Regions from separate parts of the Cupriavidus sp. MEYA8 genome, predicted to be linked through region 4. Evidence: predicted binding sites of a transcription regulator. Region 4 holds the regulator's gene; each other region holds the start of a gene.
The links. Region 4 encodes FNR, which switches genes on or off when oxygen is low (the NO sensors DNR and NnrR bind a similar motif). Its sites were predicted from a motif close to TTGATNNNNATCAA; they were not measured.
Positions count from the first base shown of each region.

Region 1: a site for FNR is predicted at 3,584-3,597, ahead of AC5WJ1_RS03995 (DUF3149 domain-containing protein). Genes of this name have one in related genera too.
Region 2: a site for FNR is predicted at 2,656-2,669, ahead of AC5WJ1_RS08090 (hemerythrin domain-containing protein). Genes of this name have one in related genera too.
Region 3: a site for FNR is predicted at 5,893-5,906, ahead of AC5WJ1_RS26450 (DUF3079 domain-containing protein). Genes of this name have one in related genera too.

Region 1 covers NZ_CM181221.1:861,712-869,358, reverse strand. The annotation lists gene AC5WJ1_RS04010 (c-type cytochrome) at 1-757, shown strand, start outside; gene AC5WJ1_RS04005 (MFS transporter) at 1,348-2,748, shown strand; gene upp (uracil phosphoribosyltransferase) at 2,911-3,561, shown strand; gene AC5WJ1_RS03995 (DUF3149 domain-containing protein) at 3,698-3,859, shown strand; gene AC5WJ1_RS03990 (helicase HerA-like C-terminal domain-containing protein) at 3,941-5,467, opposite strand; gene AC5WJ1_RS03985 (YebC/PmpR family DNA-binding transcriptional regulator) at 5,644-6,369, shown strand; gene purD (phosphoribosylamine--glycine ligase) at 6,458-7,647, shown strand, end outside.
Region 2 covers NZ_CM181221.1:1,752,822-1,760,468, reverse strand. The annotation lists gene AC5WJ1_RS08100 (alpha/beta fold hydrolase) at 651-1,442, shown strand; gene cax (calcium/proton exchanger) at 1,506-2,576, shown strand; gene AC5WJ1_RS08090 (hemerythrin domain-containing protein) at 2,767-3,351, shown strand; gene AC5WJ1_RS08085 (hypothetical protein) at 3,637-3,852, shown strand; gene AC5WJ1_RS08080 (IS256 family transposase) at 4,480-5,745, shown strand; rRNA gene rrf (5S ribosomal RNA) at 5,916-6,029, opposite strand; rRNA gene AC5WJ1_RS08070 (23S ribosomal RNA) at 6,145-7,647, opposite strand, start outside.
Region 3 covers NZ_CM181222.1:2,064,828-2,072,474, forward strand. The annotation lists gene AC5WJ1_RS26425 (PAS domain-containing hybrid sensor histidine kinase/response regulator) at 1-1,655, opposite strand, end outside; gene AC5WJ1_RS26430 (helix-turn-helix domain-containing protein) at 1,889-2,704, shown strand; gene flhD (flagellar transcriptional regulator FlhD) at 2,701-3,084, shown strand; gene AC5WJ1_RS26440 (hypothetical protein) at 3,154-3,924, shown strand; gene gabD (NADP-dependent succinate-semialdehyde dehydrogenase) at 3,935-5,383, opposite strand; gene AC5WJ1_RS26450 (DUF3079 domain-containing protein) at 5,618-5,827, opposite strand; gene AC5WJ1_RS26455 (hypothetical protein) at 5,955-6,170, opposite strand; gene AC5WJ1_RS26460 (AI-2E family transporter) at 6,302-7,498, opposite strand.
Region 4 covers NZ_CM181221.1:2,186,076-2,193,722, forward strand. The annotation lists gene nusA (transcription termination factor NusA) at 1-1,076, opposite strand, end outside; gene rimP (ribosome maturation factor RimP) at 1,073-1,561, opposite strand; gene rluB (23S rRNA pseudouridine(2605) synthase RluB) at 1,864-3,744, opposite strand; gene scpB (SMC-Scp complex subunit ScpB) at 3,750-4,616, opposite strand; gene AC5WJ1_RS10130 (sulfite exporter TauE/SafE family protein) at 5,174-5,935, opposite strand; gene fnr (fumarate/nitrate reduction transcriptional regulator Fnr) at 6,013-6,738, shown strand; gene AC5WJ1_RS10140 (hypothetical protein) at 6,799-7,044, opposite strand; gene AC5WJ1_RS10145 (FixH family protein) at 7,041-7,250, opposite strand; gene ccoG (cytochrome c oxidase accessory protein CcoG) at 7,286-7,647, opposite strand, start outside.

The DNA.
Region 1 (7,647 bases), 1.3 Mb from region 4:
CGACCCCGCGCGCTCCGCGCAGTGGAACCGCGGCGCGTATCTCGCCGAGGGGCTGGGCCATTGCAGCGCCTGCCATTCGCCGCGCAACGCGCTCGGCGGGGAACAAGGCGGGCGCAAGTACCTGACTGGCGGCAGTGCCGAAGGCTGGGAGGCACCGCCGCTGACATCGCTCTCCCACGCACCGGTGCCGTGGACCGAGGCGGCGCTGTTTACCTACTTGCGCGGCGGCTATGCACCGCATCACGGCGCCGCCGCAGGACCGATGGCGCCGGTGGTGGAAGAACTCGCGCAGTTGCCCGAATCGGATGTGCGCGCGATCGCGCATTACGTCGCGTCATTCGGCACGCCGCCGCCAGCGCCTTCCGTGCTCGACGCGCAGGCTGCCAGACTCGAACAACGCAGCGCACAGGCTGCACGCACCCTCGGCGGCCCCGGTGAACGCCTATACCAGAGCGCCTGCGCGGTGTGCCATCAATCAGACCAGGGCATCGCGCAGTTTGGCGTAAAGCCGTCGCTCGCACTCAACACCAACTTGCACAGCAAGCTGCCCGACAACGTGATCCAGGTGCTGCTGCAAGGCATGCCCGCGCCGCCCAACAGCGAGCTGGGCGCGATGCCGGCCTATGCCGACACCTTCGACGACCGGCAGATCGCGCAGCTGGCGCAGTACCTGCGCGCGCGCTTTGCCCCCGACCAACCCGCCTGGCAGGACCTGGAGAACACCGTCGCGCGGCTGCGCGCGGCGCCTGCCCACTGAAGACCAGCGGAGGGCCTTCGCGGCCGGCCCGCCGCGCCTTCGCATCCATCCTGACAGTATCCGTGCCGTGCCTGGCAGGGCGCTTTGCCACCGGGCAGGGAGGCCTGCGCCGACAGATCGGCGCACTGCGCGCCAGGCGCGGGAAAACCCCAAGGAGAGAAACCGCAGTTCGGCCTTGCCCGCCAGTTTCATGTAGCTTACGCTGAACGATCATGTAGCGCGCACTACATGAGTGCCGGCATCGATACCAAAAGCCGCGCCGCGGTGCCTCCCGGCACAAGGACGGCGCAAGAACCGCGCACACAAGCGGCAGACGAGACAACAAGACCACAAGATTGGCCCTTTACATCACCGGAAGCGCTGGCCCCGGGGCTTGCGTAGTCCCTCGCCGTGCCGACCGGGAACCCGGGCCCGGACAACCAAGGGTAGACAACAAGGAGTGACTATGTCGTATCAGTACCAGGAAGGTGTTGCGAGAGGACTACCTGGCCAGGTCTGGCCTCGCTAGCTTGGGGTAGCCACAGGTTTCGCCGCATCGCGGTGCTTGGCTTCCGAATTCAAGAATCAGCCTATAAAGACAGGTAGACAAAATGTCGTCATCAATTTCCTCAATGGCAGCAACGACCATCCCCGAAGCGACGATCAGCGTGCCCCCGCAGTCAAGCGCGCGGGCATCGTCGTCCCAGACCATCACGATCGAGCAAGGCATCCGCGCAGCCGGTGTCGGCCGGTTCCAGTATCGGCTGTTCGGCATTTTCGGCCTGGTGTGGCTGGCCGACGCGATGCAGGTCCTGTCGATCGGATTCACCGCGCCTTCCATTGCCGCGACATTCGGCATCCCCGTGCCGAGCGCCTTGCAGACCGGGACGATGTTCTTCGTCGGCATGCTGATCGGCGCCTTCGCGTTCGGCCGGCTGGCGGACCGGATCGGCCGCCGGCCGGTGCTGATGATGGCGGTGATCCTTGACGCCATCTGTGGCGTCGCCTCCGCCTTCGCCCCGGATTTCCAGTGGCTCCTGCTGCTGCGCTTCCTGACCGGCATCGGCGTGGGCGGCACGTTGCCCGTCGACTACACCATGATGGCCGAGTTCCTGCCCTCTGACCGGCGCGGCCGCTGGCTGGTGCTGCTGGAGTCGTTCTGGGCCGTCGGCACGATCCTGCTCGCCGTCCTGGCGCTGGTCGCCGTCTCGCAAGGCAACGATGCCTGGCGCATGATCTTCTTTGTCACCGGCCTCCCTGCGCTGGTCGGCGTAGTGGTTCGGTTCTTTGTGCCAGAGTCGCCGCTCTACCTGAATAAATCGGGGCGCTCGGAAGAGGCCCGCGCTGTGCTGCAGCGCGTTGCCAAGGCCAATCGGGTTTCGGTCGAGATCGCCCCGCTGGAGCCGCAGAAGATGGAGCGCAAATCGGTGTTCGCGCTGTTCGCGGCCGGATGCCGGCGCCGCAGCATCTGCCTGCTTGCTGCGTGGATGCTGATCTCGATCGCCTATTACGGTGTCTTTGTCTATCTGCCGGTAAAGCTGGCCGGCCAGGGCTTTGGCTTCATGCGTGGCCAGGTCTTCCTGATCCTGCTCGCGCTGGTCCAGCTCCCCGGCTTCGCGCTCGCCGCGCACGGCGTGGAGCGCTGGGGTCGCAAGCCGACCCTGATCGGCTTCCTGCTGCTCAGCGCCGCGGGCTGCATGCTGTACAGCCTGGGCACGTCCACCGCGCTGATCGTCGGCTCCACCCTGTTGATGAGCTTCGCGCTGCTGGGCACCTGGGGCGCGCTCTACGCCTTCACGCCGGAGGTGTACCCGACGGACCTGCGGGCCAGCGGCATGGGCACCGCCGGTGCGATGGCACGATTCGGTGGCCTGTTCGCCCCTTCGATCATTGCGCCGATCATGGCCACCCAGTTCACGCTCGCGCTTGGGTTGCTTTCGTCGTTCCTGGCGGTGGCGGCGTTTGCCATCTTCATGGTGGATATCGAGTCCAAGGACCGCGCGCTGGACTGACGCCCGCCGGATAAGGCCAGCTTGCCGGGGACCGGGCCGCAGCCGCGCTGCGGCCCGCTTCCATTACAATCCGGCTACAACGGCGCGGCGGCCGGGTCCACCCGACCCGGCCGCCCGCTCCAGCCGCTTGCCCCTATCCCCGCCGAGCCCTCGCCGCCAGCCATGAAACAAGATCCGCGCTTTCCCAACCTGTTTATCCTCGACCACCCGCTGATCCAGCACAAGCTCTCGCACATGCGCGACAAGGAAACGTCCACGCGCACCTTCCGCGAGCTGCTGCGCGAGATCACGCTGCTGATGGGCTATGAGATCACGCGCAACCTGCCGCTGACCACGCGCCGCATCGACACGCCGCTGGTGGAGCTGGATGCGCCGGTGATCGCCGGCAAGAAGCTGACCATCGTCCCGGTGCTGCGCGCCGGCGTGGGCATGAGCGATGGACTGGTCGAGCTGATCCCGTCGGCGCGCATCGGCCATATCGGCGTGTACCGCGACGAGCAGCACCGCCCGGTCGAATACCTGGTGCGGCTGCCAGACCTGGAAGACCGCAGCTTTATCCTGTGCGATCCGATGGTGGCGACCGGCTACTCGGCCGTGCATGCGGTGGAAGTGCTCAAGCGCCGCGGCGTCAAGGACGAGGCCATCACCTTCGTCGCGCTGGTGGCGGCGCCGGAAGGCGTGGAGGTGTTCCAGAAGGCGCATCCGGGCGTGAAGCTGTTCGTGGCCTCGCTGGACAGCCACCTGGATGCGGATGCGTACATCGTGCCGGGCCTCGGCGACGCGGGCGACCGGCTGTTCGGCACCAAGAACTGACGCGTGCCGGCGCGGCGCGGGCTTGACCAGCCTCAATAGCCCGCGCCGCCTGGCTCCCTAAACTGGCGACACCCGCTGGCGACACCCGCTGGCGGTTCTTCCGCCGGCACATGCCGCCAACCCGAGGGAGCCAACCATGGAAGCCATCAAGATTCTCTTCAGCACCAGCACCGGCCTGATGAGCCTGGGCGTGATCGTTTTCATCATCGGCATGGGCTGGTTCTTCGCCCGGATGTTCGCGCGCAAGATGCGCGAGGATGCGGCGGCCGCGAAGGCGCAGGCCGGACAGCGGCAATAGCGCGTCCTGCGAGCTGATCGTTTGCTCCCCTACCCGGCGAGCGGGAGAGATGAGCAAACCAGCGGCTTTTCAAGGGTTCAACTACTTCTTCTTCCCTAGCAAGCTGCCCAGCACGCCACGAATCAGCTCGCGGCCCACCTGCGAACCCACCGTGCGCGCGGCCGACTTGGCCATCGACTCCAGGATCGAATCGCCGCGCCCGCTCTTGCCGGTGCCCTTGGTCAGCGTGCCGAAGATGTCGCCGGCAGTGCCAAGCCAGCCGCTGTCCTGTTCCGCTTCCGGCTTGGCTTCAGGTTTGGCGTCCGACGGCTTGCCCTTGCCATTGGCCACCGTCGGCACGCCGCCACGCAGCTTTTCGTAAGCCGATTCGCGATCCACGGCCGCTTCATAGGTCCCCGCGACCAGCGAATTCGCGATCAGTTGCCTGCGCTCCTCGTCGGTCGCCGGGCCGATGCGGCTACCCGGCGGCAGCACCCATGCGCGCTCGGTCACGCACGGCGTGCCCTTGGCATCCAGGAACGACACCAGCGCCTCGCCCACGCCCAGTTCGCCGATCGCGGTTTCCAGGTCCAGCTTCGGGTTGGCGCGCATGGTGGTGGCCGCCACCTTGACCGCCTTCTGGTCGCGCGGCGTGAACGCGCGCAGCGCGTGCTGCACGCGGTTGCCCAGCTGGCCGAGCACCGTGTCGGGGATGTCGACCGGATTCTGCGTGACGAAATACACGCCCACGCCCTTGGAGCGGATCAGCCGCACCACCTGCTCGATCTTGTCGAGCAGCGCCTTGGGCGCGTCGTTGAACAGCAGGTGGGCCTCGTCGAAGAAGAACACCAGCTTGGGCTTGTCGAGGTCGCCGGCCTCGGGCAGCTTCTCGAACAGCTCGGACAGCATCCACAGCAGGAAGGTCGCATACAGCCGCGGCGAGTTCATCAGCTTGTCCGCCGCCAGGATACTGACCACGCCCTGGCCCTTCTCGGTCTGGATGAAGTCTTCCAGGTTCAGCATCGGCTCGCCAAAGAAGACATCGCCGCCCTGCGACTCCAGCGCCAGCAGCCCGCGCTGGATCGCGCCGATCGAGGCGGCGGAGATATTGCCGTACTCGGTCGTGAACTGCGAGGCGTTGTCGCCCACGTACTGCAGCATTGCGCGCAGGTCCTTGGCGTCGAGCAGCAGCAGGCCGTTGGCATCGGCGATGCGGAACACCAGGTTGAGCACGCCCTGCTGGGTGTCGTTGAGCTCGAGCATCCGCGACAGCAGCAGCGGGCCCATGTGCGAGACCGTGGCGCGCACCGGGTGGCCCTTCTGGCCGAACACGTCCCACAACGTTGTCGGGCATCCGCCCCAGGCCGGCTCCGGCAGCCCCAGGTCGGCCAGGCGCTGCTTGAGCTTGTCGGACAACTGGCCGGATTGCGAAATGCCGGTCAGGTCACCTTTGACGTCGGCCATGAACACCGGCACGCCCAGGCGCGAAAAGCCCTGCGCCAGCGTCTGCAGCGTGACGGTTTTGCCGGTGCCGGTGGCGCCGGTGATCAGGCCGTGGCGGTTGCCCATCTGCGGCAGCAGCACCAGCTCGTGTTCGGCGTTCTTGCCGATAAGGATGGGGTCGGCCATGGTCTTCCTGGTAGCAAGTGCCGCGGGACTCGCCGCGGCAGCGGCGCGGGCAGGCCCGCGTGATAAAATCCTGGGCTGATTATAGCCAGCCGCCAGGCATATCCGTCACCTGGCGCCCGCGCCTGGCATCCCGCATTCCATCACCGCATAACACCTTTTCCGCCTCGGAGAGCATCATGGCCGGTCACTCGAAATGGGCCAATATCAAACACAAGAAAGCCGCAGCTGACGCCAAGCGCGGCAAGATCTGGACCCGCCTGATCAAGGAAATCACCGTTGCCGCCAAGCTCGGCGGCGGCGATGCCGACACCAACCCGCGCCTGCGCCTGTCGATCGACAAGGCCATGGACGCGAACATGCCCAAGGACAACATCCAGCGCGCGATCCAGCGCGGCGTGGGCGGCCTGGAAGGCGCCAACTACGAAGAGATCCGCTACGAAGGCTACGGCCTGGCCGGCGCGGCCATCATCGTCGACTGCCTGACCGACAATCGCACCCGTACCGTGGCCGAAGTGCGCCACGCGTTCTCCAAGCATGGCGGCAACATGGGCACCGAAGGCTCGGTGGCATTCATGTTCACGCACTGCGGCCAGTTCCTGTTCGCGCCCGGCACGCCGGAAGACAAGCTGATGGACGCCGCGCTGGAAGCCGGCGCCGACGACGTCGTCACCAATGACGACGGTTCGATCGAAGTGACCTGCCCGCCCAACGATTTCCCGGCGGTCAAGGCCGCGCTTGAAGCCGCCGGCTTCAAGGCCGAAGTCGCCGACGTGGTAATGAAGCCGCAGAACGAAATCAGCTTCGCCGGCGACGACGCGGCCAAAATGCAGAAGCTGCTCGACGCCCTGGAAAACCTCGACGACGTGCAGGAAGTCTTCACCAACGCGGTGATCGAAGACTAAGCTGAAGCAACAAGCCCCCCATGGCGGCGGCCCGGACTCAGACCAGGCCGCCGCCTTTTAGTATCTGTTTCTTTTCTGGCAGTGGATCATGAAAGTATTGGTTGTCGGCTCGGGTGGACGTGAACACGCGCTGGCCTGGAAATTGGCCCAATCCCCCAGGGTACAGGTGGTGTACGTGGCGCCGGGCAACGGCGGGACCGCGCTCGACAAGCGCCTGCAGAACGTTCCGCTGACGGATCCGGAGGTCATCGCCGCCTTTGCCGAGCGCGAAGGCGTGGCCTTTACCGTGGTCGGGCCGGAGGCACCGCTGGCGGCCGGCATCGTCGATATCTTCCGTGCCAAGGGCCTGCGCATCTTCGGGCCGAGCAAGGCGGCCGCGCAGCTGGAATCGTCCAAGGACTTCGCCAAGGCGTTCATGCAGCGCCATGGCATCCCGACCGCCGCCTACCAGACCTTCTCCGACGCCGCACAGGCGCATGCCTATATCGACGCGCAGGGCGCACCGATCGTGATCAAGGCCGATGGCCTGGCCGCGGGCAAGGGCGTGGTGGTGGCGATGTCGCTGGAAGAGGCCCACACCGCGGTCGATATGATGCTGGCCGACAACAAGCTGGGCGACGCCGGCGCGCGCGTGGTGATCGAGGAATTCCTGGAGGGCGAGGAAGCCAGCTTCATCGTGCTGGTCGACGGCAAGAACGTTCTGGCGCTGGCCACCAGCCAGGATCACAAGCGCCTGCTGGACGCCGACGCCGGCCCCAACACCGGCGGCATGGGCGCCTACTCCCCCGCCCCGGTGGTCACGCCCGCGCTGCACGCGCGCGCGCTGCGCGAGATCATCCTGCCGACCGTGCGCGGCATGGAGAAGGACGGCATCCCCTACACCGGCTTCCTGTACGCCGGCCTGATGATCGACAAGGACGGCAACCTGAAGACGCTGGAATTCAACTGCCGCATGGGCGACCCGGAAACCCAGCCGATCCTGGCGCGCCTGAAGACCGACCTGGTCGACGTGATGGAGCACGCCGTCGACGGCAAGCTCGACGCGATCGAGCTGGACTGGGACCGCCGCACCGCGCTGGGCGTGGTGATGGCCGCCTACAACTACCCGGACAGCCCGCGCAAAGGCGATGTCATCACCGGCATCCCGGCCGAAACCGACGACAGCGTGACCTTCCACGCCGGCACCACGCTCAAGGACGGCACCCTGCTGACCTCGGGCGGGCGCGTGCTGTGCGTGGTCGGGCTGGCCGACACCGTCAAGGCCGCGCAGCGCGCCGC
Region 2 (7,647 bases), 430 kb from region 4:
GCCGGCATGGCGTGCTCAGGGGCGGGAACGCTTTTCGTCACTTGCGCAGACTTGGGAGGTGGCGCAGGCGCCGGAACATTTTTCGTTGCCGGGAAAGCCCGGGTGGGTTGCTCAGCTTTGGGGATGCTTTTTGGAGCCGCAGGGACCTTGATGCCTGGATCGACGCTCCGCTCCTGTGCCCCGGGAGAGACGCACTGACTGTTCTCGCAGATTCGCTCCCCTTTGCACTGCATGTCGTATTGGCATCCAGCGGCTCCGGCGTAAGGCGCAACCCCAGCCGCCATGGATATGCCGAGAAGCACGCCTAGCGCTTTCATATCTAGCTCTTGCTCCTTAGCCGTTTGGGCGCCCTTCATGCTTGCTCGGAGCCGGCGCTCTTGCGCCAGCCTGAGCCCCCTGGTCCTCAGGGCACCGCTTCTAGTATGGGATGCGCGCGCGCTGAGCGCCACCCTGGCCGGCCGGTCTTGCTGCGCGCCCTTGTGCCAGGCAGGGCTTTGACGAAGAGGACGATCCGCCTATACCAGTATGTACGCTTTTCGCACAGTCCCCCTTGCATCCGGAGTCGGATACGGAAGCACGCCGGGCTGGCGTCAACGGCGCGATCTTCGACCCCTTCGACTTCTCACGCTGCCCTAAACCGGGGAAGCAACATGCCAGACGTAACCTCAGACGGTGTTCGTATCCACTACGAGATCAAGGGCCAGGGTTCAACCGTTCTCTTGTTGGCCGGGCTTGCGGGAGTGGGTGCATCCTGGGGACCGCAGATTGATCTGTTCGCCTCGCATCACCAGGTGATCATCCCGGACCACCGGGGAACCGGTGCATCTGAGCACACCGCCCGCGACATGACGATTCCTCAGCACGCGCGAGACATGGCGCGGATTGTCGAGGCCGTCGGATGCGGACCAGTCCATGTCGTCGGTTCTTCAACCGGCGGCGCCATCGCGCAGCTACTGGCGATCCGTCACCGCGAGTTATTGCGCAGCGCAACCATTGTCTCCTCGATTGCTCGCGCGGATGCGTTCTACCGTCGCCAGTTCGCCATGCGGCAACGCATGCTGAACGATTCCGGCCTGCGCGCCTCGACGGAGGCCAACGCGCTGTTCCTGTTCGATGCGCGATTCATGCGCGAGCACCCGCAGCAGGTGCAGGCATGGGTGGACGCGACAGCGGCCGGCACATTTGAACCAGAGATCGGCTTTGCCCGCATCGAGATGATCGTCGGTCATGACGCCTTCGAGGACCTTCCTTCTATCTCGACACCGACGCTGGTAGTGGTGGGTGAGCGCGACTTCTGCGCCCCGCCCTACTTCTCCGCGGAGATTGCCGCGCGAATCCCCGGCGCCGAGCTTGTCATGCTGGACGGCGGCCACTTCATCTTCCTGGAGCAGCCGCACCTGCTGTACGACACCGTTGCGGGCTTTATCGCCAGGCACGAATGATCGTCGTGCGCACAGGCCACACTGATCCGCTCGGCGCTGGCAGCCCTTGCAAAGGAACGCCCCATGTGGATGAACTGGCTTCTCGTATTCGTGCCGATCGCGATTGCCCTGGAATTCCTCGCGGCCGACCAGCATCTGCTCATTTTCCTGACTTCTGCCGTGGCCATCCTTCCCCTTGCGGGACGGATGGGCCATGCCACCGAGCAGTTGGCAGAGCGGCTGGGCGAGGCCATCGGTGGCTTGCTCAATGCGACATTCGGCAATGCGGCGGAGCTGATCATTGCACTGGTTGCCTTGCGTGCAGGCCTTCATCAGGTCGTGGAAGCCTCCATCGTCGGTTCCATTGTCGGCAACCTGCTGCTGGTGTTTGGCGCCGCGATGCTCGCGGGGGGCATTCGCTATCCCGAGCAACGGTTCAACCCGCGCGGTGCGCGTTCGCAGGCGACCATGCTCATACTGTCGGCGATCGCGCTGGTCCTCCCTGCCAGCTTCGAAGCCGTAGCGGACAGATCAGACGTGCTGTACCGGCTCAGCGTCTGTATTTCCATTGCGCTGCTTGTCATCTACGCGCTGTATCTGTTGTTTTCGTTGGTCACTCATCCTGCGCTGTTCCGCAGTGCACACGAAGCCGGGATGGCGGCGACAGAACGCGAGAAAGACAAGCCACCTGCCAACGCCCCCCGCGCGCTAGCGATACTGGCGGCAGCCACCGTCGGGACGGCGTGGATGAGCGAGATCATGGTGGGCGCTATTGGCCCCATGATGCACGCCTACGCCCTCAGCGAAATTTTTGTCGGCGCGTTCGTCGTGGCAATCCTGGGCAATGCAGCCGAACATGCATCGGCCATTACCGCAGCCATCAGAAATCGCATGGACCTTTCGTTTTCCATTGCGGTGGGATCCAGCGTCCAGGTGGCACTTTTCGTCGCGCCAGTCCTGGTGCTCGTCAGCCATTTTCTCGGTCCGGCTCCGATGGACCTGGCCTTTCGTCCAGCCCTGGTACTCATTGTGGTCCTGTCAGTGCTGGTCACGGCGCAAATGGCAAGCGACGGACGCGCCGACTGGTTCAAGGGCACGCAACTCCTGATGGTCTATTTCGCGCTTGCCCTCACCTTCTTCTTCCTGCCGCGCTAACTCATGGCCGGCCACGGCTGAAGCGCAAGTGACAAGCTCGACAGTTAGCTCGCGAGTCGTCAAGGCATCTGGAGTCTGATTGATCTGCATCAGATCCCCATGGTGACGGATGCCTATGGTGTCATCAGGATCTTGCAATTCCGATATGGATGCGGACTCAAGATCCACTCGACCTCCCGGGAGGGGCACCATGAATAACCAACTTGCCGCCTGGCATACCGACCATATCAACTTCGCCAGCCTGCTCGACCTGTTGGAGAGAGAGGTGAGCGCCTTTTACCAGGAGGAGCAGCCAAACTACGGTTTGATGGAGCTGATCATCGAGTACATGCGCAAGTATGGCGATTGCGTTCACCATCCTCGGGAGGATGTTGCATACGCGCTGCTCGTCGAGCGAGACCCAGGCATGCGCATTGTGATCAGCCGGCTTCTGCAAGAGCATCGTGTGATTGCAGCGGTAGGCGAGGATTTGCTCAACCGGCTTCATGAAGCGGAACGAGATGTCATAACGTCGCGAACGGCGCTGGAAGCCGCTGCCGCCATGTACCTTGCCTACTATCGCAATCATCTCTCCACCGAGGAGAAACAGGTCATGCCCCGTGCCGCACACTTGCTAACCGAAGAAGATTGGGCAGCGGTCGCGGCCATTGAGCCGGCCAGCGTCGATCCATTATTTGGAGAAGATGTACACCAGCGTTTCGCAGCCTTGCGGAGACTGATTGACGGCGAAGCAAGTGTGTATATCCCCTCCCCTGATCATCACGAGCTGGCTTGAAACCACGACCCCGATGCCGCATCCAAGGCCTCGCAAAGAAGGTTGTGCGGTATCCGTCCCTTCCCCCACCCAAGCGCACTGCACCGGCCCCCAACTAACCCTAACTGTCCCGAACAGCAAAATTTTTGTCCCGCCACGTCAAATGGAGGCGCGGCGATTTCACATACTGATAGCAGCGCTTCCCCTCCATCCACCGATTCGGCAAGACAGCACAAGCGAAAGGGAGTGAGAGCGACACGCCGTCCCGCGCGACGCCACTGTAGATCCCCCTTGCGAGTTTCCGTCATGTTCGCCATTGCCTGTTGGTTGATTTTCTCCGTTCTGGTCGGCTTCTTTGCCAACGGGCTGGGGCGCTCCGGCGCGGCCTGGACGACTTTCTCGATGATCTTCAGCCCGTCCCTTGGCTTGCTTCTTGTGGCCATCCTTGACGAGAAGCCGGTGCAGTCTCGCTTCGCAAGAGGCCTGGCTCTGATGCGGCTGCTGGCGGTCCGACCCCAATAGACTCCCTCCCTGCCCAGCATTGCCCGCACGCCCGAGCCATGGGTTATATGACATGGCTACCGGCGGAGGCTGCTGGAGTCCTGCGTGGAACGCACTCGCGAGTTCTACCGCCTGCTCGGCGTCAACGCTTGCCCGCGCTTCATTTCCGAAGAACTCCGTCTGGTCGAAGCGTAGCAGGCGTCCGCTCAGCTGACGTGAAGGGGCATGCAGATTGCCGTAGATATGCCGAAGGATATTGTGCGACTGGATAAAGCTGCCGTTATTGATATACGGCGGCTGGTTGGTGCCTAACGGCGAATCCTCGGCATTGTCGGTGATGATCGAATGGCCAGCCGGCACGCTGTCGTCAAAGAAGATGTTGTCAACGTGATATACCGGTTGCCGTAAGGCGGTGGCTGGCGAAGTCGGACTGGCCGAAAGTAAAGTCGATATAGTTGTATCCCTGATATCGAGGTCAATACCGGATACTGGGTGGCACAGACGCTTGCGGCACAGGCGGCGCCGGCGGGAGCTAAAGTCGAAACTGGTGTACGGGCGGGGAATTTGAGGCGCGGAGTAGAGGGCGGTGGAGCTTTCCGCTGAGAATCTGATTGTCGAGATCGGAAACCAGCACAAGAAAGGTCCACCATGAGCAAGGATAAAGGGAAAGAAGCAGTCGGTCTATCGGAAATCGGGCTTGGGCTCGAGGAGCTGATCAGGCGCGGGGCTCGGCGGGTCATCCAGGAGGCGATTGAAGTGGAGCTGGCAGAGCTGCTTGAGCAGTTCAGTAACGTCAAGACGTTGAGCGGGCAGCGCGCCGTGGTTCGCAATGGCTACCTCCCGGAGCGCGAGGTGCTGACGGGGGCCGGCCCGATTGCCGTGAAGGTGCCCAAGGTGCGCGATCGGTCCGGGTCTGGCGTGAAGTTCAACTCGGCGATCGTGCCGCCGTATGTGAGGAAGTCGCCGCGGGTGAGTGCAGCGCTGCCCTGGCTGTATCTGAAGGGAGTATCGACAGGCGACATGAGCGAGGCGTTGTCGGTGCTGCTTGGTGAGGATGCCAAAGGGCTATCGGCCAACGTGGTGAGCCGATTGAAGGCGCAGTGGGCAGACGAGCATGCGAGCTGGAATCAGCGTGATCTGTCGGCGGCGCGCCATGTGTATTGGTGGGTGGACGGCATCCACACGGGTCTGCGTAGCGAGGGATCGGACGGGCAATGCCTGCTGGTCATCATCGGCGTTACGCCAGACGGCAGGAAGGAGCGCGTGGCGATCGGTGACGGCTATCGGGAATCGAAGGCATCGTGGGTGGAAGTACTGTTGGACCTGAAATCCCGCGGCCTGCAGGCTGGCCCGCTGGCGGCGGTCGGCGATGGCGCCATGGGATTCTGGGCTGCCCTGGAGGAGGTGTTCCCGGCCACGCGCGCCCAGCGTTGCTGGTTCCACAAGATGGGCAATGTCCTGAACGCCTTGCCCAAGTCCCAGCACGGCCGCGCCAAGGCAGATCTGCAGGCGATTTGGATGGCGGCCACCAGGGCAGATGCCTATGCTGCCTTCGATCGCTTTGCGACGATCTACGGCGCCAAGTACCCCAAGGCCACCGGCGTGCTCACCAAGGACCGAGACAGCCTGCTGACCTTCTACGACTTCCCGGCCGAGCACTGGCAGCACATCCGCACGACCAACGCGATTGAGTCGACCTTCGCGACCGTGCGTCACCGCACGACGCGCACGCGCAATTGCGTGTCACGAGCGACTTTCCTTGGCCTGGCCTTCAAGCTGATCGAGGAAGCCGAGAAAACATGGCGCCGCATCAAAGGTGCCGAACACATCGAACTGCTCTTGAAGGGCGTCCCCTTCAAGGACGGTGCCCCGGCGCAAGACAATCCGCCGGTTCAGCAGAAACTCGCCGCCTGACGACCGGCCACGATCAACCTTCATACACCAGATTTGACTTTATCTCCGCCGGCGGATCAGGTGGCAGAAGCATAGTCGCTGGCCTGGCGGCCGCTGCACCATTCTAGGCGTGACCGCCAAAGCAAAAACCCCTCGCAGCACACGCTGTCGAGGGGTTTTGCACAATAAGAGCCTGGCGATGACCTACTTTCACACGGGTAATCCGCACTATCATCGGCGCGGAGCTGTTTCACGGTCCTGTTCGGGATGGGAAGGGGTGGTTCCAGCTCGCTATGGTCACCAGGCATGAGGGGTTGTGGCGCTGGGGTTCAAGCCAGCGTCACGAATCGGGATGTAGTTGGGGTTGTGCGTATCTGGCACAGACACGATCACACACACCAGGTGAAACACACTGGTTATAGGATCAAGCCTTACGGGCAATTAGTACTGGTTAGCTTAACGCATTACTGCGCTTCCACACCCAGCCTATCAACGTCCTGGTCTCGAACGACCCTTCAAGGAGGTCAAGCCTCCAGGGAATCCTCATCTTCAGGCGAGTTTCCCGCTTAGATGCTTTCAGCGGTTATCTCTTCCGTACATAGCTACCCTGCGATGCCTCTGGCGAGACAACAGGTACACCAGCGGTACGTCCACTCCGGTCCTCTCGTACTAGGAGCAGCCCCCGTCAAGATTCCAACGCCCACGGCAGATAGGGACCAAACTGTCTCACGACGTTTTAAACCCAGCTCACGTACCTCTTTAAATGGCGAACAGCCATACCCTTGGGACCGGCTACAGCCCCAGGATGAGATGAGCCGACATCGAGGTGCCAAACACCGCCGTCGATATGAACTCTTGGGCGGTATCAGCCTGTTATCCCCAGAGTACCTTTTATCCGTTGAGCGATGGCCCTTCCATTCAGAACCACCGGATCACTATGTCCTGCTTTCGCACCTGCTCGACTTGTCGGTCTCGCAGTTAAGCACGCTTTTGCCATTGCACTTTAGGTACGATGTCCGACCGTACCAAGCGTACCTTCGAACTCCTCCGTTACACTTTGGGAGGAGACCGCCCCAGTCAAACTGCCTACCATGCACTGTCCCGACCCGGATTCACGGGCCAAGGTTAGAACCTCAAACAAACCAGGGTGGTATTTCAAGGACGGCTCCACGTGAACTGGCGTCCACGCTTCAAAGCCTCCCACCTATCCTACACAGATCGGTTCAAAGTCCAATGCAAAGCTACAGTAAAGGTTCATGGGGTCTTTCCGTCTAGCCGCGGGGAGATTGCATCATCACAAACACTTCAACTTCGCTGAGTCTCGGGAGGAGACAGTGTGGCCATCGTTACGCCATTCGTGCAGGTCGGAACTTACCCGACAAGGAATTTCGCTACCTTAGGACCGTTATAGTTACGGCCGCCGTTTACCGGGACTTCAATCAAGAGCTTGCACCCCATCATTTAATCTTCCGGCACCGGGCAGGCGTCACACCCTATACGTCCACTTTCGTGTTTGCAGAGTGCTGTGTTTTTATTAAACAGTCGCAGCCACCATTTTATTGCAACCCCTTCACCCTTCTGGCGCAGGCCAGTCAAGCTACCAGGGCGTACCTTATCCCGAAGTTACGGTACCAATTTGCCGAGTTCCTTCTCCCGAGTTCTCTCAAGCGCCTTAGAATACTCATCTCGCCCACCTGTGTCGGTTTGCGGTACGGTCTCGTATGACTGAAGCTTAGAGGCTTTTCTTGGAACCACTTCCAATTGCTTCGCAGCACTAGGCCGCTCGCCCCGCATCCTTGAATCCCGCGCCCGGATTTGCCTGAGCGCCTTCTCCAATGCAGGGACCGGGACTTCCAACACCCGGACAACCTTCCGCGATCCGTCCCCCCATCGCATCATACGACGGTGCAGGAATATTAACCT
Region 3 (7,647 bases), on a different replicon from region 4:
TCGGCGGCATCGCGGTTGTCGTCGACCAGCAGGATGCGCTGTGCCTGCAGCACGACGTTGGCACGGCCGCCGGCCGCGGCGCGCCCCGGTGGCTGCATCGTGGCGGCTTCCTGTGCCACCGGCAGCGGCAGCCGCAAGGTGAAGGTGCTGCCCATGCCGGGCCCGGCGCTGGCTGCGGCAATGGTGCCGCCATGCAGTTCCACCAGCGCGCGGCACAGCGACAGGCCGATGCCCAGACCGCCATGCGCATCGGTGCCGGGGCGGCTTTCCTGCACGAACATGGTGAAGATGTCGTCCAGCGATTGCGGCGCGATGCCGCGGCCCTGGTCGATCACCTGTACCAGAAGGGTACGTTTTTGTACGGCGGTGACGATGCTGATGGTCGTCTGCGCCGGCGAGAACTTCGACGCATTCAGGATCAGGTTCTGCATCACCTGCACCAGCCGGGTCTTGTCGGCGTGCATCGGGATCGACGCGGCGTGGGCCTGCACCGCGACGTGCTGCGACTTGGCCTCGAGCGACGGCCGTGCCGCCTCGGTGGCGAGCGCGATCACTTCGTTGAACTCGAGCGGCCCGGTGCGCAGCTCGATGCGCCCGGAGTTGATGCGGCCGATGTCGAGCAGGTCGTCGACCAGCCGGCTCAGGTGCGTGACCTGGCGTTCGATCAGGCTCAGGCTCCTGTCGGCCAGTGCCTCGTCGCCGGGCGCGAGCCGCATTGCCGCCAGCGCGCTGTGCACCGGCGCCAGCGGATTGCGCAGCTCATGCGACAGCGTGGCCAGGAATTCGCTCATGCGCTGGCTGGAGCGCTCCAGCTCTACGTGGCGGCGGCGCTCGCTCATGTCGCGGGTGACCTTGGCGAAGCCCCGCAGCGCGCGCGATTCGTCGTAGACGGCGGTCAGCGTGACGTTGGCCCAGAACAGCGAACCGTCCTTGCGCACGCGCCAGCCTTCGTCCTCGACGCGGCCGGCGCGGCGGGCCTTCTCGAGCAGCCGCGCGGGCTTGCCGGCGGCAATGTCGTCGGGCGGGTAGAACACCGAGAAATGCCGGCCCAGGATCTCGTCGCGGCGATAGCCCTTGATGTATGAGGCGCCGGCATTCCAGCTGACGATATTGCCGGCGGGATCGAGCATGAAGACCGCGTAGTCCTTCACGCCCTCCACCAGCAGCCGCAGCGTTTCCTCGCTCTGGCGCAGTGCTTCGGCGGTGCGGCGCTGGGCGGTCATGTCGCGCGTGACCTTGCCGAAGCCGATCAGCTTGCCGTCCGGATCCTTGAGGGCCGTGATCACCACATTGGCCCAGAAGCGGCTGCCATCCTTGCGCACGCGCCAGCCTTCATCCTCGAAGCGCCCGAACTCGGCGGCGGCCTTGAGCTCGGCATCCGGCCAGCGCCGTGCCACGGCGTCGGGCGTGTAGAAGGTCGAGAAGTGCTTGCCCAGGATATCTTCGCGGGTATAGCCCTTGATGCGCGCGGCGCCCTTGTTCCAGCTCGACACATGCCCGGTCACGTCGAGCGTGAAGATGGCGTAGTCCTGCACGGACTCGACCAGGGTCCGGTAGGGGGCGTCGGCAGCCACGTCGCCGGGCGCGTTGCCTTGCGACTCGCGGAGTGACGCGTGTGCGGCCGGGCCGTCGGCGCCGGCGGGGTCTTTCTTCATGGCGAAATCTGGGTTCGCTGCTGCCGGCTTGCCGGCGATGTCTGGAAGCGAGCGCCGCCGCGCGGCGCTGCGCATGACATAGCATACGCGCCTCGCGCCGAAGCAGGCGGCCGCGGCGCCTGGGTGGTCCGAAGGTTCGCGACGATGATTCGGAATATACAGATTGTTACGCGGTGCACGATCCATAGAATCGGTCACATGTTTTAAACGCCGTCAATCTTTGTCACGAAACAATGCAATTGCCACCGACCAGCGGCCGGTCCGCGTCGCCCGATGCGCTGCCTTGCTGCGACAGCTGCCCCCACGCGCAGGGCTGCCAGGGGGCCGGCCTGGTACGGCATGCGCATCCCGCGGCCGGTCCGCAGCCGCAGCGCGGCGTCCGGCTGCGCAAGGGGCAGCCGCTGTACCTGATCGGCGATCCGGTCACCGCGCTCTATGCGATCCGAGTCGGCACGCTCAAGACGCATGTCACCACCGAAGACGGCCGCACGCAGGTGGTTGGCTTCCATTTTCCGGGTGAACTGGTCGGGCTCGACAGCCTCGTGCGCACTCGCTACGCGTCGTATGCCACGGCGCTGGAAGACACCAAGCTGTGCATGATCGCGGTCGACCTGGGCAGTGCCGCCATGGCCGCAGCGCCTGCGCTGGCCATCCAGCTGTTCCTGGCGCTCGACTGCATGACCCAGCGCGCGCGGGCCATGCAGACCATGCTGGCGCTGATGACTGCCGAGGAGCGGCTGGTAACGTTCCTGCTGTGGATGGCCGACGGCTTCGCGGCGCGCGGCTTTTCCTCGTCGGCGTTCATCCTGCGCATGAGCCGCGAGGAAATCGGCAGCTATGTCGGCCTGACGCTGGAGACGGTCAGCCGCCAGTTCTCGCGGATGGCAGGGATCGGGCTGATCCGCGTGCGGAACCGTTGCGTCGAGTTGCTGGACAAGCCCGCGCTGCGCGCCATCGCAGAACGCCCGAAGATCTCGGCGCGCACCGCCCCGGACACCGTCGCCGGCTCCGCAGGTACCGCCATTGGCACCACGGCGTTTATCCAATGAAGCGCAAACCGGAGCACGCCGACACGAGCGCAGGCACGACGCGCGGCGCGGCGGACCTCGGCGCTGCCGGGGCTGACATCCTGCGCGACATCCAGCAGCTGAACCTGTCCTACCTGATGCTGGCGCAGCGCCTCCTGCGCGAGCACGAAGCCGAGGCGCTGTTCCGGCTTGGCATGCGGCAGGAGCTGGGGCGCGCGCTGGCCGCGCTGGCCCCGGCGCAGATGGTGGCCCTGGCGCAATCGAACCTGCTGCTGTGCCGCTTCAGGCTGGAAGACAGCAAGGTGCTGGCATCGTTGACGGCGCCCGAGGCGCGCCACCCGCTGCGGGGCATGCATGCGGCGATCGTGATGGCCTCGCAGCCTGCCGGCGGGACGCGCTGATGCCAGCCCTGGCACTTGCGCGCCCCGCCACCGCCCGCATGGGCATAGCAACCAACCATGGAGTTATTGATGACGGGTACCGCCTCGAGCTACGTCGAGACCAGCCTGAGACTGTCCGGCAACGCGGGCCAGCCGGGCACATTGCCGACCCGCACTGAAATCACCGGCATGCCGCACGCGCACGCGCTGCTCCGTGCGCTGCCGGGCGACGCCATCGCGCAGCGCTGCATCGAAGCCGCACTGCGCGTGCTGGTGCAGGCGGGACACCAGCCGGTGCGCACGGTGGTGTACAGCGGGCAGGGCCGGCAGGCGTCGCTGGACTTCTACGTCGAGGCCGGCTTGGTGGCGTGCTGCGAGCTCGATGGCGCGCTGCAGCGCCAGCTGGCCAGCCTGTGCACGAGCGTGCTGCCACCGGGGCTGGCGCTGTCGGTGCGGCCGATCGGCACGTATGTGCCCGACGGCCCGACGGCGGGCCAGCGCGGCGCGGCGGAGCGCTTGCGCAAGTGCGCCGGCGATTTGCTGTGCCGCGGCGGCGAGATGAACCAGCGGCTGTCGTCGGTTTGCGCCTACCTGGCGGCGCTCCACGATGCGCAGGCCACTGCCGACCGGCTTGGCCACCTCGACCAGAGCCTGTTCGGCAAGGGCCAGGAATCGCTGTCGTGGCGCCTGCGCCGGCATCGCAGCGTGGAAGGGCGGGCGCTGGCACAGGCGCTCGAAGCGCTGTCGCGGGCCGCCGACTGCGCGCTGCATGAGCTGGGCAAGCCGTACGGCGCCGACCATGCGCGCTACCAGTTCGAGCAGATGCAGCGCTTCTGTGAGCAGATCGAGCGGTTTCGCTAGGGCGCGCGGGTCAGATCCCGGCCATGCAGGTGTACTTGATGACCAGGTAATCCTCGATACCGTAGTGCGAGCCCTCGCGGCCCACGCCCGACTGCTTGACGCCGCCGAAGGGCGCCACCTCGTTCGAGATCAGCCCGGTATTGACGCCCACCATGCCGTACTCCAGCCGCTCGGACACGCGCCAGACGCGGCCCAGGTCGCGCGCATAGAAGTAGCTGGCCAGGCCGAACTCGGTATCGTTGGCCATGGCCACGACCTCGTCCTCGGTGTCGAAGCGGAACAGCGGCGCCAGCGGGCCGAAGGTTTCCTCGCGCGCGACCAGCATGCCGGGCGCGACATCGGCCAGCACGGTCGGCTGGAAGAACGAATGGCCGAGCGCGTGGCGCTGTCCGCCATGCAGCACGCGCGCGCCCTTGCCGACGGCGTCGGCAATATGCTCCTCCACCTTCGTCACGGCTTTGTCGTCGATCAGCGGTCCGATGCGCACGCCATCCTCCATGCCGTTGCCGACCTTGAGCGCGGCCACGGCGGCCACCAGCTTCTGCGCGAACGCGTCGTACACGCCCGCCTGCACGTAGATGCGGTTGGCGCAGACGCAGGTCTGGCCGGCATTGCGGTACTTCGACACGATCGCGCCTTCCACCGCGGCATCCAGGTCGGCATCGTCGAACACGATGAAGGGCGCGTTGCCGCCCAGCTCCATCGACACCTTCTTGATGGTCGACGCGGTCTGCGCCATCAGCACGCGGCCCACCTCGGTCGAGCCGGTAAAGGTCAGCTTGCGCACCAGCGGGTTGCCGCTCATCTCGCCGCCGATCGCGCTCGCCGAGCCCGTCACCACCGACAGCACGCCGGCCGGAATGCCGGCACGCTCGGCCAGCGCCACCAGCGCCAGCGCGGTCAGCGGCGTCTGCGACGCGGGCTTGAGCACCATGGTGCAGCCGACTGCCAGCGCAGGGCCGGCCTTGCGCGTGATCATCGCCGCCGGGAAGTTCCACGGCGTGATCGCCGCGCACACGCCGACAGGCTCCTTGGTGACGACGATGCGCTGGTTGGTGGCCGGCGCGGGAATGGTGTCGCCATAGACCCGCTTGCCTTCTTCGGCAAACCATTCGATGAATGAGGCCGCATAGGCAATTTCGCCGCGTGCCTCGGCGATCGGCTTGCCCTGCTCTGCGGTCATGATGCGCGCCAGGTCTTCCTGGTTGGCCAGGATAAGCTCGAACCACTTGCGCAGCAGCACCGAACGTTCCTTGGCCGTGCGCGCGCGCCAGGCGGGCAGGGCGCGGTTGGCGGCTTCGATGGCCTGGCGGGTTTCCTCGGCGCCCAGCTGCGGCACTTGGCCGACGCGTTCGCCGGTGGCGGGGTTGGTCACGTCGATGCGGCGCTCGCCATCGGTCCAGCGGCCGTCGATATAGCATTGCTGCCGCAGCAGCGAAGAATCCTGGAGGTTGAGCATGATGGTTCAGGTGGAAGGCTTTGGGGGCGGTAGGCGGAAGGGCTGGATAGCCTGAGGGCGATTGTAATCCGGCCCGCGTCGAGGTTCTTGCCGCCGCCGCGTGAAAGCGTGAAAGCCGTGCGGGGCCTGCCGCGCGTGCCGGTCATCGCGCGATGCCTGGGAAGGAGCCGGCATGCACCGGGCGTCCCGCGAGAAGCAGGACGGCTGGGTGAAGGTGCGGTGATGCGGGCCCGGTCAGGCCGGAGCGGGTCCGCGCGCGGGAGCGTCCGGAGCCTCGATGCCCCAGTCGCCGTAGTCGAGCCAGTCGTCGCCGAGCAGTTCGATGGGATGCTGCGTCCGGCTGGAGCCGTTGCCGCATCCCATGGCGTCGGTCGGGCAGTATTTGTCGCAACCCCAGCAGACGCGCTCGGGATGGCTTGGGTGCAGGGGAAATTTCTTGGCCATGGCGTGGTTGGCGGGCGGAAAGCGCCCGCTTGAGCCAGATTATCCGGCCCCCCAACAATGCAGATTTGCCCAAGATCAAGGCGGGCCGAAGCCCAGCGCGGACCTGCCGATTGCGCCGGCTCCGGCTTCAGCGCCAGCCATCGGCGTCCAGCCATGTCCAGCGGTCCGGCGCCTCGCCATCCGACGAGGCCAGCAGCAGGCTTTCGCCGCAATCGCCGCAGCGGTACACGAAAGCGTTCTGGCCGCTGGTGGTGCTTAGCGTGGCCGACTTCAGCAGGCGCGCATGTGGCGGGAAATGCCCCGGCCGGTCCAGTTGCGACAGGCAAAGGTCGCACAAAGGCATGTTGGTTCCTCCAGCACGAATTCCGCAGCAGGAAAAATGCTGTGGTGCAGCATCCGTGGATTGAGTATAGATGCATTGGGGATGCGCGGGTCCGCGCCGGTGTTGCGCCGGCGCGTGGGAAAGCGAACAGACTATTCGCCAAGGAACTCCGCCACCACTTCCAGCCCTTCGATGTGATCGGCCACGACCTTGGCAATGGTGATCAGCGGGATCGCGAGCAGCATCCCCCACACGCCCCACAGCCACGTGAACAGCAGCAGCGCCACGAACACCGCGACGGCATTCATCCTGGCCATGCGACCCGTCATCCAGGTGGTGACGAGCGAGCCGATCAGCGTGGCGATCAACAATGAGCCGCCCGCGGCTGCCGCGGCCATGCCGAGCGTGCCGAACTGCATGAACGTCACCATGCCCAGGCACAACGCGATCGCCATTGCGCCAAAGTAAGGCACCAGGTGCAGCGCGCCCGCCGCGATCGACCAGCTGCCCGCGTTATTGACGCCAAGCCATTTCAGCAGCAGCCAGGTACAGACCCCCAGCGCCGCATTGGTCACCAGCAGCATGCCCATGTAACGCTGGATCGAGCGGTTGACCTCGTCCAGCATGTGCACGCTGATTTTCTTTTCGGAGATGGTATTGCCGACCATCTTGATGAACTTGCGCTTGAAGGTGTCGCCCGCCAGCAGCAGGAAATAGAGCAGGAACACCACCACCACCGCCTGGCCGGCCATGGTGAAGATGCTCACCGAGCCGGCCAGCAGCATGGTGTTGATCTGGTCCCCCGAGTGGTCCACCACCACGTGCGGCACGCGCACCGGCGGCGGCTGCCCGGCGCCGCTGAGCACGGTGGCGGCGCGCCGGACCTTTTGCCACATCGAATCGTCGCCGCTCAGCAGGGCGCCGACCGAGCGCGACAGCTTGCTGGCCACCTCGGGCAGGCTGTTGACGATGGACTCCACCTGGCCTTGCAGCAGGTAGGCGCCGCTGAGCAGCGCGCACAGCAGCGCCAGCAGCACCACCGTGCCGGCCGCCACGCGCGGCATGCCCAGCCGCTGCAGCGCGCGCACCGGCGGGTCGAGCAGGTAGGCGAGCACGATCGCGATCACCACCGGCACCAGGAAATCGCGGGCGAGATGCACGGCATAGAGCGAGAACAGCACTGCCAGCACGACCAGCGCCGTGCTGGCGCGCTGCAGGGCCGCGGACACCGTGGCAGGCGCAATCGCCACCGTCGGGGCGTCGGCCGGCGCTGCCGGATCTGCTTCCACAGGAGCAGGCGGCTCGGCATGCGGTATCGGGGACGGAGCAGGGTCGGGAACGGTCGACATAGCCGGCGCTTCGGCAAAAAAGGGGCTGTCTTTGAAATGTAGCTGCCTGGCGACGCGCGGCTGTCGGACGCCGCCGACTGCTGGTGTCAGACAAGGGCGGCTGGTCGGGGTGTGGCATGCGCGGCATTTGCGCCTGCAAGTTGCCACGG
Region 4 (7,647 bases):
TTGCGCACGACATCGCTCTCTTCGGCCTGCTTCTGCGCCGATTCTTCCTGCGTCATGATGTTGATCTGCCAGCCGGTCAGCTCGGACGCCAGGCGTACGTTCTGACCACTGCGGCCGATGGCGACGGCGAGGTTTTCCTCGTCGACCACCACGTCCATGCTGTGCTTCTCTTCATCGACCACGATCGACTGCACTTGCGCAGGTGCCAGTGCGCCGATCACAAACTGCGCCGGGTCTTCCGACCACAGCACGATATCCACGGCCTCGCCGCCGATCTCGTTGCGCACCGCGGTCACGCGCGTACCGCGCACGCCCACGCAGGTGCCGATCGGGTCGATGCGCTTGTCATGCGCCACCACCGCGATCTTGGCACGCACGCCCGGATCACGCGCGGCGGCCTTGATTTCCAGCAGGCCCTGCTCCATTTCCGGCACTTCGTTTTCGAAGAGCTTGATCAGGAACTCGGGGGCCGTGCGCGACAACTCGATCTGCGGGCCGCGCGCGGCGCGGTCCACGTTCAGGATATAGGCACGCACGCGATCGCCGGTGCGCAGGTTTTCCTTCGGGATGATCTGGTCGCGGGCCAGCAGCGCTTCGACGCGGCCGGATTCCACGATCAGGCCCTTCTTGTCGGCGCGCTTGACCGTGCCGGTCATGATCTTCTCGCCGCGATCCAGGTAGTCGTTCAGGATCTGCTCGCGCTCGGCGTCGCGGATGCGCTGCAGGATCACCTGCTTGGCGGCCTGCGCGCCGATACGGCCGAACTCGACCGACTCGATCTGCTGCTCGATGTAGTCGCCAAGCTCAAGGCTGGGGTTCTCATCGCGGGCTTCGAACAGAAGGATTTGCTTGTCCGGCTCCTGCAGGCCCTGCTCGTCGGGAACGACCAGCCAGCGGCGGAAGGTTTCATGCTCGCCCGACTCGCGATCGATCGCGACCCGGATATCCACGTCTTCTTCGAAACGCTTCTTGGTGGCCGAGGCGAGCGCCGCCTCCAGGGCACCGAATACCACATCCTTGTCGACGTTCTTCTCACGCGCAAGCGCATCGACGAGCAACAGAACTTCGCGGCTCATTGCTTGTTCCCTTTTCTTTGATTTCCTTTGAAGTCGAATACCGGCACCAGGCGTGCCTTGTCGACATCGGATACGGCAAATTCCAGCAGTGCCGGGCCATCCTTGCCCTCGAACTCCAGGCCGACCTTCTCCGCGCCAGCCTCGCCGGCCGGTTCGCGCAGGATGCCCGTGAAGTTCTTCTGCCCGTTCACCGGCAGGCGCAGCGTCACGCGCGCCTCGGCGCCGGCAAAGCGGACGTAGTCGGCCAGCTTCTTCAGCGGCCGGTCCAGTCCGGGCGACGAGACCTCGAGGCGTTCGTAGTCGACGTTCTCGACCGTGAACACGTGGGTGAGCTGGCGGCTCACCTTTTCACAATCCTCGATGGCGATGCCGGTTTCAGGCTGATCGATATAGACACGCAGCAATCCGGCCGGGGCACGCTCGAGCTCAACCAGCTCATATCCCATGCCGTTAAGGGTGGTTTCGATCAAATCTGCCAGATGCACTGTTATCCCGAGTAATGGCCATCAACACCGTTGGCAGGCAAACCCGCCGCTGCCGTCCGGGACGACCCTGCTGCAGTGCTGCCTGTCCGCCATCCCGCACGCGCCGGGGCGCGGGACCGAATTCGGGCGAACCAAAAAAAAATGGGCGCAATGCCCATCATTCGCCCACCCTCGGCGAGGATGGCTTTTTGAATAGACTTGAATTATACGCGGATTATGTCGAAAAGGCAAAAGCCAGACATACTCGCGGATTACGCGCCGCGCCGGCGGGTCGTCACCCCGCCGTGCGCGGCATCAGGCACTCAGCGATTGCCGCCGCGATTGCCCCCGCGGCTGCCTCCGCGATTGCCACCACCGCCGCCGCCACGCTGGCCGCGATTTCCGCCTGCCTTCGCCGCCTTCGGCATGACGTTTCCGTTCGCCTCGCCGCCGCCACGACGCTGCGGCTTGCCTTGCCCGCCAAGCCCGGCGCCACCGCCACCACGCGCCTGGCGCGCGCCGGTGCCGCGGCCGCCGCCAAGGTTGGCCGCGTGCGAGGTCAGCAGCGTGGGGCCGTGGCTGATGTAGCCCATCGACGTCTTCATCGGATCCGGCTGGCCGCCGCGGCTGCCGCCCCGCGCACCGCCCTGCTCGTAGCGCGGCAGGCCGTCCATGCCGGTATGCATCGGCATGCCGGCAATCGCCGCTTCGGTACGCTGCTTGCGCCCGCCGACCTTGGTCGCGCCCTTGCCGGACTGCTCGCCCTTGCCTGGCACCTTCAGGCCGACGGCGGTCATCAGCGCCTTGACGTCATTGGGCTCGACCTCCTGCCAGCGGCCGCGCTTGAGGCCGCGCGGAAGCAGGAACTGCCCGTAGCGCGTACGGATCAGGCGCGACACGGTCAGGCCGACCGCCTCGAACATGCGCCGCACTTCGCGGTTGCGGCCTTCGGTCAGCGCCACGTGGTACCACTGGTTGACGCCCTCGCCGCCGCCGTCCGCGATGCGCAGGAAGTTGGCCTCGCCGTCGTCCAGCTTGATGCCGTGCAGCAGGCGCTGGCGGTCGGCTTCGGCCAGCTCGCCCAGCGTGCGCACCGCGTATTCACGTTCGACGCCGTAGCGCGGGTGCATGAAGCGGTTGGCGATATCGCCCGAGGTGGTGAAGATCAGCAGGCCCTCGGTATTGAAGTCCAGCCGGCCAATGGCGACCCACTTGCCGGACTTGATGCGCGGCAGGCTGTCGAACACGGTCGGACGGCCTTCCGGGTCCGACTGGCTGACGATTTCGCCGGCCGGCTTGTGGTACAGCAGCACGCGCGGCGGCTTGGTCGAGACCTTACGGTGAATCAGCTTGCCGTTGACGCGCACTTGGTCGGCCGGCAGGATGCGCTGGCCGATATGCGCCGGCAGCCCGTTGACCGAGACCCGTCCCTGCAGGATCAGCTCTTCCATTTCGCGGCGCGAGCCCAGGCCGCCTTCGGCCAGCACCTTGTGCAGCTTCGGGGCGTCGTCCTCGGCCGACAGCTCACGCACCGGCTTCGCCTTGGTGCGCGGGATGACCGTGTCTTCCTTGTCGTACTGCTCGGAAATCACGAAGCGGAACAGGTCCTCGCTGCTGGCCGCGGCCTTGTCGCCACCACCCTGGCCCTGGCCCTTGCGCTGGCCCTGCGGCTTGGCACCCTCCTTGCGGCGGCCCTGCGGCTGCCGGCCGGCAGCGCCCTGGCCCTCGGCCGGAGCGGCTGACTTGCCGCTGCGCGGGTTCGGCTTGCGCTTGCGGGGCGCCTGCTCACCCTTGTCCGCCCTCTCGGCTCTTTCGGCTTTCTCGCCGCTTTCAGCCTTGTGCGCCTTGTGCGCCTTGTCGGCCGGGGCCTGCGCCGACTGGCCGCCATCGCCCTGAGCCGGCTTGCGCTTGCCGCGGCCGCGCTGGGCACCGCGCCCGCCGGCCGCCGCTGGCGCCGGGGCCGCTTCCGCGGCGTCGCCGGGCATACCGGCCTCGGCGCCTTCGGCGCGGCCGGCATCGCGATCTTGCGTGGCCTGGCGGCGCGACGCCACCAGGTTCCTCAGCCCGCGGCGCAGCCCCTTGCGGCGGGGCGCGGCTTCGCTGCCCGATCCGGGTTCGGCGGCGCCGGAATCGGCGGGTGCGCCCGCATGGCGGGTGTCTTGCTCAACGGAATCAGACAAGATATTCACTATCGGATGTTGCATGTTGTTCAGTTCGGCACGCGTTCGTCGTGCTCGCTCGGGTGCGGCGAGGCGCCGTCTTCCGGCAGTTCAGCCCGTGCCCCGTCCGGATCGGAATCGGCAGGATTGCCCAGCTCGGTTGGTTCGCCTTCGGCACCCAGTTCCTCCGCCCCATGCTGGTGCGGCTGCAGGTCGAATCCGTTGGCGACTGCGCCGTCGGCGGACCCCTGGCCGGCGTCCGTGGCTTCGGGCTCGCCTGCGGCGGATGCCTCGGGCCGGGCCGGCTCGGCAAACGCCTCTTCATCGGCACTGCCAGGCTTGCCTGCCGCCAGCGCCTCGAAATCGATGGCCTGCTGGTCCAGCAGCGTTGCCTGCGCCTGCGCCTGGGCATCCTCGAGCGGGGGCAGCTCGTCCAGCGTGCGCAGCCCGAGGTCGTCCAGGAACGCCTTGGTGGTGGCATACAGGGCCGGGCGCCCCGGCACGTCGCGGTGCCCGATCACCTCGATCCAGCTGCGGTCTTCCAGCTTCTTGATGACTTCCGTGCTGACCGTCACGCCGCGGATTTCCTCGATATCGCCACGCGTCACCGGCTGGCGATAAGCGATGATCGCCAGCGTCTCCATCACGGCGCGCGAGTATTTCGGCGGCTTTTCCGGATTCAGGCGATCAAGGTATTCACGCATCTCGGGGCGGCTCTGGAAGCGCCAGCCGCTGGCCAGCGACACAAGCTCCACGCCGCGCGGGCGCCAGTCCTGGCGCAGTTCCTCCAGCAGCACGCGGACGGTGTCCGCGCCGACGTCGTCGGCGAACAACCGTCGCAGATCATTGACGCGCAAAGGCTCCTGCGCGCAGATCAGCGCCGTCTCGAGGACGATCTTCGCCTCTTGGGTATTCATGTTGATGGTGTGCAGCCTGTCTTTGCACCTGCTCCCGGACGGATCCGGGGCACCGGAGATTTTGGATACAGCGATGCCAATGCCATCGCCATCTCATTGCGCAGCTCACCCGGATGCCTGCTGCATCCAAGCCGTGCACTTCCCTTTCTTTGCATCGAGTTGCCGGGTCACTCCGGCAGGAGATCGTTCGCATGCCGCCATGGGCCGGTCAGCGAACCTCTTGCGTGGCGCGTCCGCACAACGGACGCCGCTGTCGGCGAACTGAACGCCTCGGACGCAAGAAAAACGGGTATCGGGAGCAAGGCCGGCATCTCCAACACCGCAGTGCCAGCCGGGCTTTTGAACCAGATCATTTGATCCGGATGGACCGTGGGACGGGCCGGGAATCGAACTACCAACACTCCCCGCCGCCCTGGGCGCACCTTCTGGCAGGAAGGCCGCTGGCGCTGCTCGCCGCTGCTTACAAAACACCGCGCGATACCGCAATGCTGGCGATTGTATGGCATTCCCGCCCTCGCCCGCAACCACCATCCGACGCGCCGAGCGCCGCATACGTCTCAAAAGACCAGGCAGAAACCCTGCTCTGCCAGCGAATGTGGCAACAACACCGCGCGCGCCAGACCAAGGGCCCCGAACACCATGACCGCCACGCCCGCGCCCACGCGCACCGCGCGCCGCCGCGACAGGCTGCGCAGGTAGCCGGACAGCCCCGACAGCACCAGCAGGTTGGGCAGCGTACCGATGCCAAACACACCCATCACCAGCGCACCGGAACCGGCATTGCCGGCGAGCAGCGCCAGCGTCAGCGCTCCATAGACCATGCCGCACGGCACCAGCCCCCACGCCAGGCCAACACCATAGCGCCTGGCAAGCCCCCCATGCGCACGCACGAAGGTGGGCATGGCGCCGCCGCCCAGCCGCCCAAGCTGCCGCGCCAGCACGCTGCCTGCCCGCACCGCCAGCCGCTCGAGCCACGCGACGGTAAAGGCATTGCCGCGCAGCACGCGCCAGCCCGACCACAGCAGCATGGCACTGCCGGCACCAAACAACCAGCGCTGCAACGGCAGGTAGTCCTGCTTCCACGCGCCGGCGCCAATCGCGCCCAACAGCGCGCCAAGCAGCACATAGGTCGAAATCCTGCCCAGGTGCATTGCCAGCAACTCGCCGGCCCAGGCAGCGCGGCTACGCACGAAGGTCAGGGCCGCGACGCCGCCACGCGGCTGTTCAACCGCCAGTGCGATGCCGCCACACATTGCCGCGCAGTGCACGCCGCCCAGCAATGCCAGCATAAAAACGCTAATTAGTACACCAAATGGCAAATCTGACTCCCTGCCTCATCACATCGCACGGTAAAATGGCGGGGTCGCGCCCTCGCATCCACTCTTGCAGGTTCCAATTGCTCACCTCCATTCCAATCACTGAGATGTCGCCCCGTTGCTCCACTTGCGCGATGGGGCAACTGTGCCTTCCGGTTGGCATGTCCCAGCAAGACCTCACCAAGATGGACACGCTGGTGCAGGAACGCATCCGGGTCCATAAGGGTGAGACCTTGTATCGCATGGGCGATCCCCTCACCGCGGTTTACGCCGTTCGCTTCGGCACGCTGAAGACCCATGTCACGACCGAAGACGGCCGTTCACAGATTACCGGTTTCCACCTGCCAGGCGAAATCGTCGGCCTCGACGGCCTCGGTGAGATGCAGCATGCCTCGGACGCCACCGCGCTGGAAGATACCGAGGTCTGTGTAGTCCGCCTTGGGGACCTGCAGACGCTGTCTGCAGACCTGCCTTCGCTGCAGCATCAGTTCCTGCGGCTGATGGGCAAGGAAATCACGCACGACCAGATGATGCTGGTGACACTCGGTTCGATGCGCGCCGAAGAACGCCTGGCCGCTTTCCTGATCAACCTGTCTGAGCGCCTGTCGGCGCGCGGCTACTCGTCGACCGAATTCGTGATGCGCATGAGCCGCGAGGAAATCGGCAGCTACCTGGGCCTGAAGCTGGAAACCGTCAGCCGCCTGTTCTCGCGTTTCGCTGAAGCCGGCCTGATCCAGATTCGCCAGCGCCACGTCAAGCTGGTGGATCTCGCCGGCATCAAGCAGCTCTACAGCCGTAGCTGCTGACCCTTCCCACCACCCGCCGCTTTGCGCCTGCGCCGCGCGGGGCGGCGCAGGCATCGGCATTCACTCCAACTCGTCGGTATCGCTGAGCCGCGTCGGCATCGTGTACAGCGTCAACCCGCTGGACAGCGCGCAGAAGATCCACGCTAGCAGGAAGCTCATCGTGTAGATCGATTCGCGCGACGCCTCGATCGGATGCCCGAAGAACTTCAGATCACCGGGGTCCACGACCGAGAACACCGTCGCGGTGGCGAAGCCCGCCATCAGGAACCCGGGCCACAAGACCCACATCAGCCAGCGCAACCTCATGGCTGCCTCGCTGCGCTCGGCTGAGGCCGCACCGCCTCGGCCTTCTCGACCACCAGTCCATGGCGCGCTGCGCCCTGCACCGGCACGTCAGGATGCGACGACGCAAGCCAGATGGTGACGCCGCACGCCACCATCGCGACCAGCGGGCCGCTCATCAACAGCCACGGCCACGGCTCTTTCCACCACGGATTGCCTTGCTGATTCATCATGCCCCCTTGAGTTCTGCACCGAGCGCCTGGCGTCACAGGTCGCGCGGCACGATAAAGCTGGTGCTCTGCCGGATCTCGGCGTTGCCCTGCTCCGATCCTTCGCTGGTCACCGTCACGCTGATCTTGTGCGTACCCTGCGCCGCGTCTTCGATCGGCACGCGTATGCGGATCGGCAACAGCCGGTTCGAGGTCGGCGCCAGCGATTCGGCCTGCTTGTCATATTCGACCGTCAGGTGCTTCAGCTCGTCGCTGTCGGCTCGCACGCTGATATACATCGGCCCCTCGGTCGTGTTGATCAGCTGCAGGCGATACACATTCTCGATCCAGCGGCCTTCGACCTCCCGGCCCAGCGCGCCGCGGTCGCGGATGATGTCCACCTTCAGCGGCGTGCGCA